3 regions of the Mesorhizobium sp. B2-3-2 genome follow, and region 1 is predicted to be linked to each of the others. Evidence: riboswitches for the same ligand, from Rfam matches in the RefSeq annotation. Region 1 holds a riboswitch; each other region holds the start of a gene.
What was found. A riboswitch is a leader RNA that binds a small molecule or an ion and turns the genes downstream of it on or off. The one in region 1 is predicted to bind cobalamin.
Positions count from the first base shown of each region.

Region 2: it holds a riboswitch for cobalamin, as region 1 does, so the genes downstream of both, FJ964_RS10835 (aromatic ring-hydroxylating dioxygenase subunit alpha) here and bluB (5,6-dimethylbenzimidazole synthase) in region 1, are expected to answer to the same signal.
Region 3: it holds a riboswitch for cobalamin, as region 1 does, so the genes downstream of both, FJ964_RS27875 (CbtB domain-containing protein) here and bluB (5,6-dimethylbenzimidazole synthase) in region 1, are expected to answer to the same signal.

Region 1 covers NZ_VFWA01000005.1:133,208-136,426, reverse strand. Annotated here, with positions in the region: gene FJ964_RS14785 (TetR/AcrR family transcriptional regulator) at 1-477, shown strand, start outside; gene bluB (5,6-dimethylbenzimidazole synthase) at 563-1,315, opposite strand; cobalamin riboswitch at 1,364-1,544, opposite strand; gene FJ964_RS14775 (histone deacetylase family protein) at 1,666-2,592, shown strand; gene FJ964_RS14770 (exodeoxyribonuclease VII small subunit) at 2,596-2,847, shown strand; gene FJ964_RS14765 (DUF2277 domain-containing protein) at 2,944-3,210, shown strand.
Region 2 covers NZ_VFWA01000003.1:454,919-458,137, forward strand. Annotated here, with positions in the region: gene FJ964_RS10815 (DUF680 domain-containing protein) at 1-68, opposite strand, end outside; gene FJ964_RS10820 (DUF680 domain-containing protein) at 140-346, opposite strand; gene FJ964_RS10825 (DUF680 domain-containing protein) at 416-622, opposite strand; gene FJ964_RS10830 (DUF680 domain-containing protein) at 693-890, opposite strand; cobalamin riboswitch at 1,371-1,573, shown strand; gene FJ964_RS10835 (aromatic ring-hydroxylating dioxygenase subunit alpha) at 1,704-2,951, shown strand; gene FJ964_RS10840 (hybrid-cluster NAD(P)-dependent oxidoreductase) at 2,971-3,219, shown strand, end outside.
Region 3 covers NZ_VFWA01000019.1:93,447-96,665, reverse strand. Annotated here, with positions in the region: gene cobO (cob(I)yrinic acid a,c-diamide adenosyltransferase) at 1-239, opposite strand, end outside; gene cobU (bifunctional adenosylcobinamide kinase/adenosylcobinamide-phosphate guanylyltransferase) at 241-756, opposite strand; gene FJ964_RS27880 (CbtA family protein) at 749-1,552, opposite strand; gene FJ964_RS27875 (CbtB domain-containing protein) at 1,568-1,747, opposite strand; cobalamin riboswitch at 1,783-1,981, opposite strand; gene FJ964_RS27870 (aromatic ring-hydroxylating dioxygenase subunit alpha) at 2,116-3,219, shown strand, end outside.

The sequences.
Region 1 (3,219 bases):
ACGCGCGGTGCGCTTTATCATCATTTCGGCGACAAGAAGGGGCTCTTGCAGGCGGTCATCGCCGAGATCGACGCCGAGATGGCGGCACGGGTGAATGAGGTTGCAGCGAAAGCACCGACCCGCTGGCAAAGCTTCGTCGACGAATGCACGAGCTACATCGAAATGGCGCTGGAGCCGGAAATCCAGCGAATCATGTTCCGGGACGGTCCGGCCGTGCTGGGGGATCCCGCGCAATGGCCGAACGCCAATGCCTGCGTCGCGTCGATGACCGATCACCTGACGACGCTGCAGGGCGACGGGGTGGTCGTCTCGGGCGTCGACCCCGAGACCGCGGCACGGCTGATCAACGGGGCGAGCAGTCAGGCGGCGCAGCGGATCGCCAATTCGAACGACCCGGAAGCGACATCAAAGACCGTGGTGGCGGCATTCAAGCAACTGCTCGAAGGATTGTTGAGGAAGGGTGCCACAGCCGCCTGAAGGCGGATAGCCGAGGTGCTTCCAGGTTCAGATGCTCAGGACAAGGCGCAGGCCGCCGGCAGCGCTGAGCATGCCGTAGCGGCAATCAAATCAAGGGTTTGCCAGATTTTTCGCATGTTGCCACCTTGAGGCGGGCGATCGTTGACTTGAGCGGCACTTCGCCCTGTCCGCAAAACGTCTCGCTCATGATCAGCTCGGGCAGCGGCAGCCGTCGACCCCAGCCATGTGTTTCGAGGTCCGGTTTCGGCGCGAATTCGGAGACGCGGCCGACACAGAGATAGGCCACCGGCGTCACATGCTCGGGAATCGACAGAAGATCTTTCAACGCCCGCGCCTCGATAATGCTGACCCAGCCGACGCCGACGCCTTCGGCGCGTGCCGCCAGCCAGAAATTCTGCACCGCGCAGACCGTGCTGTAGAGATCCATCTCGGGATTGTGCCAGCGTCCCAGCGGCGAACCCTGTGAGCGTCGGCGGTCGCAGGTGATGCAGATATTGAGCGCGCTTTCGCAGATGCCTTCCAGCTTGAGCTTGCGGTAGAGCGCCCGCCGCTCTTCTTCGATGGCGGGCAATTCCTGCTCGCGCGCCGCCAGGAACAGGTCGCGCACCTGTTCCCGTCGTGCGGTGCCACGAATGACGATGAAATTCCATGGCTGCATGAAGCCGACCGATGGCGCGTGATGGGCGGCAAGCAGCAGCCGTGCCAGCGCCTCGTCATCGACGGCCTCTGATGTAAAATAGCTGCGGACATCGCGCCGCGTGAACATGGCGCGGTAGACCGCATCGCGCGCCATCTGGTCGAATCCGTCACCCACGGGGATGGTCATATCGTCCGGCATCGCTTGTCCCCTTGCGATTGCAATCAACTGCCGTCCGCCTGACCATGCGGATGACGATGCCTGCCAGGCCGGTCTTCTGGCTCGGGATCAACCCGCGTCCGGCGCCTTCCCGTCATCGACAGTGGCATTTACCGGCGCGGTCCCCCTTACAGCGTTGGGCACGCCACGGGATCAAACCGTGTTCCCGATTCTCCCGCTCGCAGCGGGCACCAGGCAGCGGCCGGGACTTTACGACGAAGCCTCCGCGCCGCCAATCCCCGCGGCGACGCGAATGGACGCAGGCGCGATTTTCCCCAGCCATCAGGCCGCAACGCATGGCTATCGCCGCTCCGGGGCACTAGATAGGGAGCATGGCCACTCGTCTCTACACCCATCCGATCTTCCTCGAGCACATCACGCCACCCGGCCATCCGGAGCGGCCGGACCGCTTGCGCGCCATCGAGCGCGTGCTCGACGAGGAGGCTTTTGCCGCGCTCGACCGCCTCGAGGCGCCGGAAGGCGACGAGGCCACCATTCTCTACGCGCATCCCGAGGATTTCGTCGAGCGGGTACGCGCCGCCATTCCCGAGACGGGCATCGCCCGCATCGATGCCGACACAACGGCCAGCCCGAAGAGCTGGCAAGCGGCGATCACCGCGATCGGCGCCGCCAACGCCGCCGTCGACGACGTCTTTGCCGGCAGGGCAGACAACGTTTTCGTCGCCGCCCGGCCACCCGGCCATCATGCGGAGAAAGCGACGGCGATGGGCTTCTGCCTGTTCAACACGGCGGCCATCGCCGCACGTTATGCACAGCGCAAACACGATATCGAACGTGTCGCCATCGTCGACTGGGACGTGCATCACGGCAACGGCACGCAGGATATTTTCTGGGACGATCCGTCCGTGCTTTACTGCTCGACCCACCAGATGCCGCTCTACCCCGGCACCGGAGCAAAGAACGAAACCGGCGCGGGCAACATCGTCAACGCGCCGCTTGCGCCGCAAACCGGCAGCGACGCGTTCCGCGATGCCTTCCTGTCGCGCGTGCTGCCCTCGCTCGACAATTTTGCACCCGACCTGATCATCATTTCGGCCGGTTTCGACGCGCATCATCGCGACCCGCTGGCCGAGATCAACCTGACCGAGGATGATTTCGACTGGGCGACCGGCCAGCTCATGCAGCGCGCGGCGCGCCACAGCGGCAACCGGCTCGTCAGCCTGCTCGAGGGCGGCTACGATCTGCAGGGATTGGCATTTTCGGTCGCCGCCCATGTCGGGCGACTGATGAAAGGATGAATGATGGCTGGTGAAACCAACGAAGACGTCAAGGCTATGAGCTTCGAACAGGCTCTCGACGCGCTGGAGAAGATCGTCGATGATCTGGAGCGTGGCGATGTGCCGCTCGACCAGTCGATCAGGATCTACGAGCGCGGCGAGGCGCTGAAGGTGCATTGCGACCGCTTGCTCAAGGCAGCCGAGGACAAGGTGGAGAAGATCAGGCTGTCCCGCGACGGCAAGCCGGTCGGGACGGAGCCGCTGGACGCGGATTGAGGCACGCGGCCGTTGCCGGTTTTTGACACGATCATGATTGAGGATAGAACGCATCCCGATTGAAACGGCTTCAGGACAAGAGGAGATACGGAAGCGATGTGCAGAAACATCAAGACCCTGTTCAATTTTGATCCGCCGGCAACCGATGACGAGGTGCGCGATGCTGCCCTTCAGTTCGTCCGCAAGCTGAGCGGAACGACGCGGCCCTCGAAGCAGAACCAGCACGCCTTCGACCATGCCGTCGAGGCCATCGCGGCGTCGGCGCGCGAGCTTCTCGATTCGCTTGAAACCAACCAGCATCCGCGCAATCGCGAGGAGGTTGCGGCCAAGCTGCGGGCGAAGGCGGCGATCCGCTTTGCCTGATCTGCCCAA
Region 2 (3,219 bases), on a different contig from region 1:
TCGCTGGCGGCCAAAGCGCTGCCGGAAACGGCCAGAACGGCGGCGGCGGCAAGGATGATCTTCTTCATTTCAAGTCTCCTGAATTCTCAAATTCCACCGCAGTGGCGGGCTTACCCGCCAGCTGCTGAAGGATCGGCTGTTAGTTGTTGCCGAAGAGGTTACGATCGGCACCCTGAACAGGGGCCTGAGCAGCCGGAGTCGACGTCCTGGTCGAAGCGGTGTACGAGCTGTCGGTCGACGTGGCCGCGGGCTGATTGGCGCCATTGGAGCCATAATTGTCGCTGCCGGCGAAAGCGCCGCCCGAAACAGCCAGAACGGCGGCGGCAGCAAGGATGATCTTCTTCATTTCAAGTCTCCTGAATTTTCGAATTTCGCCAGGACGGCGGAAGGCCCGCCGTCAACTGGAGATCGGCTGTTAGTTGTTGCCGAAGAGGTTGCGGTCGGCACCCTGAACAGGCGCCTGGGTAGACGGCGCGGACTTCTGGACCGAAGCCGTGTGCGCGTTGTCGACCGAGGTGACGGCAGGCTGGTTGGCGCCATTGGAGCCATAGTTGTCGCTGCTGGCGAAAGCACTGCCCGAAACGGCCAGAACGGCGGCGGCAGCAAGAACGATCTTCTTCATTTCAAGTCTCCTGAATTCTCAAATTTCGCCAGGACGGCGGAAAAGCCCGCCGTCAACTGGAGATCGGCTATTAGTTGTTGCCGAAGAGGTTGCGATCGGCGCCCTGGACAGGCGTCTGGGCAGCCGGTTCCGACTTCTTGGTCGAAGCGGTGTACGGGCTGTCGACGGCGGTGGCCGCAGGGGCATTCGAACCATAGTGGTCGCTACCAGCGAAGGCGCTGCCGGAAACAGCCAGAAGGGCGGCGGCAGTGAGAATGATCTTTTTCATTTTTGATACTCCAGTATTTTTCCCGTCCGTCTAGCGGCGTGTCTTGGGAGGAAATCGCGTCGTTCGGACAGCCCCGATGTGGGAAAGCCATACCGCCATTTCCAATCACGAAGTTTTTCCGCGTGGACCAAGTTTCCACCACTTGAAATTGTGCCAGGGCCTTCTACATTCGTTTTTTTCCGTTTACTATCAGATAGTTAGGTAAACTGATCGTGCGATCACCAACTGTGTCGAAGGCGCAGTGTTCACACCGTCCTGCACGCATCGTCAACAGAAACGAACCGTTCGGTTCGATTTTAGAGGGCGCTAATAGTCACTTTTCGAAACCGTTAACCTTTTTTGGCTCCGCCACGAGTTGAATTCCGAGGCGGCGAGCCGAGCCTTTCTGCCCCTTCAACGACGGCCGCACCGTTTCCAATGCGTGTCGCGCGGCATTGATGCGATGTCGTTTTCATGCCGACGACAAGTCGGCGATCATGGTTAGATCCTGCCATCTCGGGTGCCGCCACGTGACGACGAGGCGGAGAATTGGGAAGCCGGTCAGAATCCGGCGCTGCCCCCGCAACGGTGGTGGAGTTCAGGTCGCGACGGGAGACCACTGGGCAAAGGCCTGGGAAGGTGTCGCGACAGTCCGCAAGGACAGCTCCAGAGCCCGGAAACCAGCCTGAGATGTTGGACTCGACTGATCGCGGCGGGCGGTCAAGAGGCGGATGGTGCATGTCCGGCGCAAGCCGGCGCGCGGCTTGATCCTTCCTCTCTCCCCTCCGTTCAGTCCTTCAATGCGAGGACAGGACTTCAATGCGAGGACAGGACATGGATGCGCGCAACGACATGCTGAAACGGCTGCAAGGCCGCAGGGACGGCTTCTCACTCGAGCAGCCCTTCTATACCGACGCCGAATACTTCAAGCTCGATATGGAGCTGATCTGGTACCGCGACTGGCTGTTCATCGGTCATGATTGCGAACTGCCCAGGCCCGGCAGCTTCATCACCGTGCAGATCGGCGACTATCCTGTGGTGCTGGTGCGCGACCAGAAGGGCAACATCAACGCCTTCCACAATTCTTGCCGCCATCGCGGCAGCCGCGTCTGCAACACCGACAAGGGCACGGCGGCGAAGCTCGTCTGCCCCTACCATCAGTGGACCTACGAACTGGACGGCAGGCTGCTGTTCGCCAGGCAGATGGCCGAGGGTTTCGACAAGAGCCAGTTCGGCCTGAAGCCGGTCGCCTGCGAAAGCGTCGGCGGCTACATCTTCATTTGCCTCGCCGACGAGCCGGCGGATTTCGTGCCGATGCGGACGATGATCGAACCCTATTTGCTGCCGCATCGGCTGCGCGAAGCAAAGGTCGCCTTCGAGAGCACCATCGTCGAGAAGGGCAATTGGAAGCTGGTCTGGGAAAACAACCGCGAATGCTATCATTGCGCCGGCAACCATCCGGAGCTCTGCAAGACCTTTCCTGAGGCGCCGACCGTGACCGGCGTGCAAGGCGCCGACAGCGACCCGGAGATGCTGGCTCACTGGGCCAAATGCGAGGCCGCCGGCCTGCCGAGCAGATTCCGCATCGACCCGGCCGGGCAATACCGTGCCACCCGCGCGCCGCTGCTGCGCGATGCCGTCAGTTACACGATGACGGGAAAACGCGCGGTCAAGAAGAACCTGTCCGACAGCGTTGCCACCGACCGCATCGGCTCGTTGCTGCTCTATCACTATCCTACGACCTGGAACCACATCCTCGGCGACCACGCCGTCACCTTCCGGGTGCTGCCGATCAGCGCCACCGAGACCGCGGTGACGACCAAATGGCTGGTTCACAAGGACGCGGTCGAGGGTGTCGACTACGATCTCGCCGAGCTCACCCATGTCTGGACCGAGACCAACGACCAAGACCGCCGCATCGTCGAGGAAAACGCCTTCGGCATCCTGTCGCCGGCCTATGAACCCGGCCCCTATTCCGAACTGCACGAAGGCGGCGTCATCCAGTTCGTGGACTGGTACGCGCGTTTCATCGGTCCGCGCCTCGCCGAAGGCGGCCGGCCGGCCCTGCGCAGCGTTGCTTGAGAGGTGAGGGATGAATGCGATGACGGATCTCGGCCTCTATCGCCATCTCGATCAGATGACGCCCTGGAACGACAGGCTCCAGGTGCTGGAAGTGATCGGCGTGAGCGATGAGGCGCCTGATGTAAAGACCTTCACCTTCCGCTCCGATAACCAGACCTGGTTCCGCTACAAGCCGGGCCAGTTCGTGACGCTGGAACTGCCGATAGCGGATGGGCCGCTGATGCGCACCTACACGCTGTCGTCTTCGCCCTCGCGGCCGTTCTCGATC
Region 3 (3,219 bases), on a different contig from region 1:
TTCTCGCCGGTGTGCCACTTGCCCTTGATGAACTGTACGACGCCGACCCGCTTGCCATAGCCGAGCATTCTGAGCGCAAGACCAAAGGCGGCTGTCGTCTTGCCTTTGCCCGGGCCGGTATTGACGATCAGCAGCCCCTTCTCGATCGTCTTGGCCGCCACCTCGGCATCCTGCACCGCCTTGCGCTTGGCCATCTTGGCGCGGTGGCGCTCTTCGTTCTTTTCGTCGATATCGGTCATCTCATTTCACCTTGAGCGGCAGCCCCGCCACCATCAGCAGCACAGTATCGGCGACTGCGGCGACCTGCTGGTTGAGCCGGCCTGCGGCATCGCGAAAGCGGCGCGCCAGTGCATTGTCCGGCACGATGCCTTGGCCGACCTCGTTTGAGACCACGAACCATGGCCCGCGCGCCCGCGACAGCACGTCCGCCAGCCGCCGGCATTCCAGCTCGAGGTCATGTTCGGCCAGCATATGGTTGGTCAGCCACAGCGTCAGGCAGTCGACCAGAACCGGCTGATTATCAGGCAACGCCTCCAGCGCGCCGGCGAGATCGACCGGCGCGTCGATGGTCGTCCAGCCTTCGCCGCGCCGCGAGCGGTGCAGCGCGATGCGTTCGCGCATCTCCTCATCATAAGCTTGCGCGGTGGCGATATAGGCCCATGGCGAGGGCAGCGCCGTCATGAGCGTTTCGGCATGCGCGCTTTTGCCGGAGCGCGCACCGCCGATAATGAAGGTCAGCTTACCGCGATCACGCAAAGCTGTCGCGCAGGCTGGTCGCGGTGCCGGTGAAGCGTCCGCGCACCACGCCGACGACGGCGCCGAGCACCACCCAGAACACCAGATTGGTCACCGTCACCGCCACCACGAACTGGTGATGCAGCCCCTCCGGGATCGCCGTCTCGTAGCTGTCGGGCTGCGGCGCGCCGACAATATGCGGCGCCACCATCAAGGCCACGGCGAGGATCGCCAGCGGCAGCGACTTGCGGAAGGCGATCAGGCCAAGGCCGGTCGCCGTTGCCGCCACCGTTGCCCACCACCAGATCTGGCGTTGGGTGAGGTCGGCCGCGGGCATGGCCGGCAGTTCCGGCGGCAGGCCAAGGCCCGGCGCCAGCGTGAACACGGCAAAGCCAGCCAGGCCCCAGAACACGCCCTGGCGCCAGTTGCCGATGCCGCCGGCGAATTCGGAGACCGCGACCAGGATCAGCGCGAAGCCGATGCCGGTGACGATATTGGCAAGCACGCTGAAAGCGAAACGTTCGAAACCGTCGGCCGGCGCCCAGCCTTCGTCTTCCGCCGCCGGAGCGGCTGCTTCCGCAGGCGCGGGCGCGGCCGTGCTCATGGCATTTCCCGCCGGGGCGGCGGAGCTCATGGCGTTGGTGTCCGTTGCAGCCGGCGCGGCATGGTCGTGGTGATGGCCGCCGCCGGCCTGTTCGTAGACTTCCGCCTTCAGGATCAGCGGCACGGTGGCATAGGCCTGCATGCAGGCGAGAACGACGCCGGCCACGAGCCCTGCGATCGCCGCGATGAACACGACGTTGCGAAACAGGTTCATGATGTCAGATCCCTATCAGTGGCAGGGAAACGCCATCGAATGACGATAGTCGTGCGCGGCATTGTGGACCGCATCGATATGCGAGAAGCCGACGAAGCCCATCACGAAAAGGCCCAGGAATCCAGCGAGAGCGAGCTGCATCAAGCGGGACTGCGAGGAAACGGAGGCGCCGAGCGAGACGGAAGCGGTATTCATGTCTTGTCCTTTCGCCCTCCACCCGAGGGCATCGAAGTCAGTTTCCTGTCGCCGGCAGGTCTCCTGGCTCGCGGATCAGCGCCCTTCCCCACCTTCCCGAAGAAAAAATCTTCAGTGGCATATGGAGAGGACTACCGCACACAGTTGCGGGGGCAGCCACGGCATTGGGCAGAAAATCTGCCCGCACCGCATTCCCTCTTGGCTCCAATCGGAACCGACGACGAGTGTGACTATAGGGAAAATCGCAGCATCCGGCAAACCAAATTCCGACGACGACAAGCGCTTTAGCGCCGTCCGGCCGCCTGCTCCGCTGCAATTGACAATTTCCGTGGCCGGGTGTCGGCTGCCATCCTCACAGGAGGCCAGCCATGCAGCCCGTCCAGAGCCAGCACGCCCCCTATAACGGCCTCACCCGGGCCGAGCCGACATTGCCGTCCTCGGCCTATTGGGATGCAGCTGCCTACCAGCGCGACCTCGACGCCATCTGGTACAGGAACTGGCTGCTCGTCTGCCGTGAAGCTGATCTCGCCCAACCGCTGGCTTTCCGCACCTTCCGTGTCGGCACTCAGGAGATCGTCGTGCTGCGCGACGACACCGGCGAACTGCGCGCCTTCCACAACACCTGCCGGCATCGCGGCTCGCAGCTTTGCCAGGAAAGTGCTGGCCGGTTGAAGGCGCGGCTGATCACCTGCCCCTATCACGCATGGTCCTATTCGCTGCGCGGCGATCTCGTACGCGTGCCGTCGAAAATGCTGCCCGACGGTTTCGACAAGGCGGACCATCCGCTCTATCGCGTCGCGCTGTCGGTCTGGCGCGGCTTCGTCTTCGTCAATCTCGCGGAAGATGCCGCCGGCTCGGCGCACTCATCCTTCGACCCGGCCTCCGGCGATCTCGGCAACTGGCCGCTGGAATCGCTGGCATCAGGCCATGTGCTGCGCAAGGTAATGAACTGCAACTGGAAGATATTCTGGGAAAACTTCAACGAATGCCTGCACTGCCCGGGCGTCCACAAGGACCTGTCGCGACTGGTGCCGATCTATGGCCGCGGCCTGATGGGCCGGCACGACGATCCCGAATGGGTCCGCCACGCTGACAATGACGCGCCGGAGTTTTCCGGCGGGCTGCGGGCGGGTGCCGAAACATGGTCGCGTGACGGTCAGGCTCATGGGCCGGTCTTTTCGGGCCTGACACCGGCCGAGCGCGCCGCCGGCCAGACCTATGCCACCAGCCTGCCCTCGATGTTCATCGTCGGCCACGTCGACTATGTAAGGTCCGTTCGGCTGGTGCCGCTTGGCCCCGAACAGACCGAGTTGACCGCCGAATGGCTGTTCGCGCCCGACGCGCTCGCCGCCACCGACATCGACAATATCGTCGGTTTCGGCACCCAGGTGCTGGAGGAGGATGCCGCGATCTGCGAGGTCAACCAGAAAGGGCTGCGCTCTATGCGCCACAAGGCCGGCGTGCTGATGCCG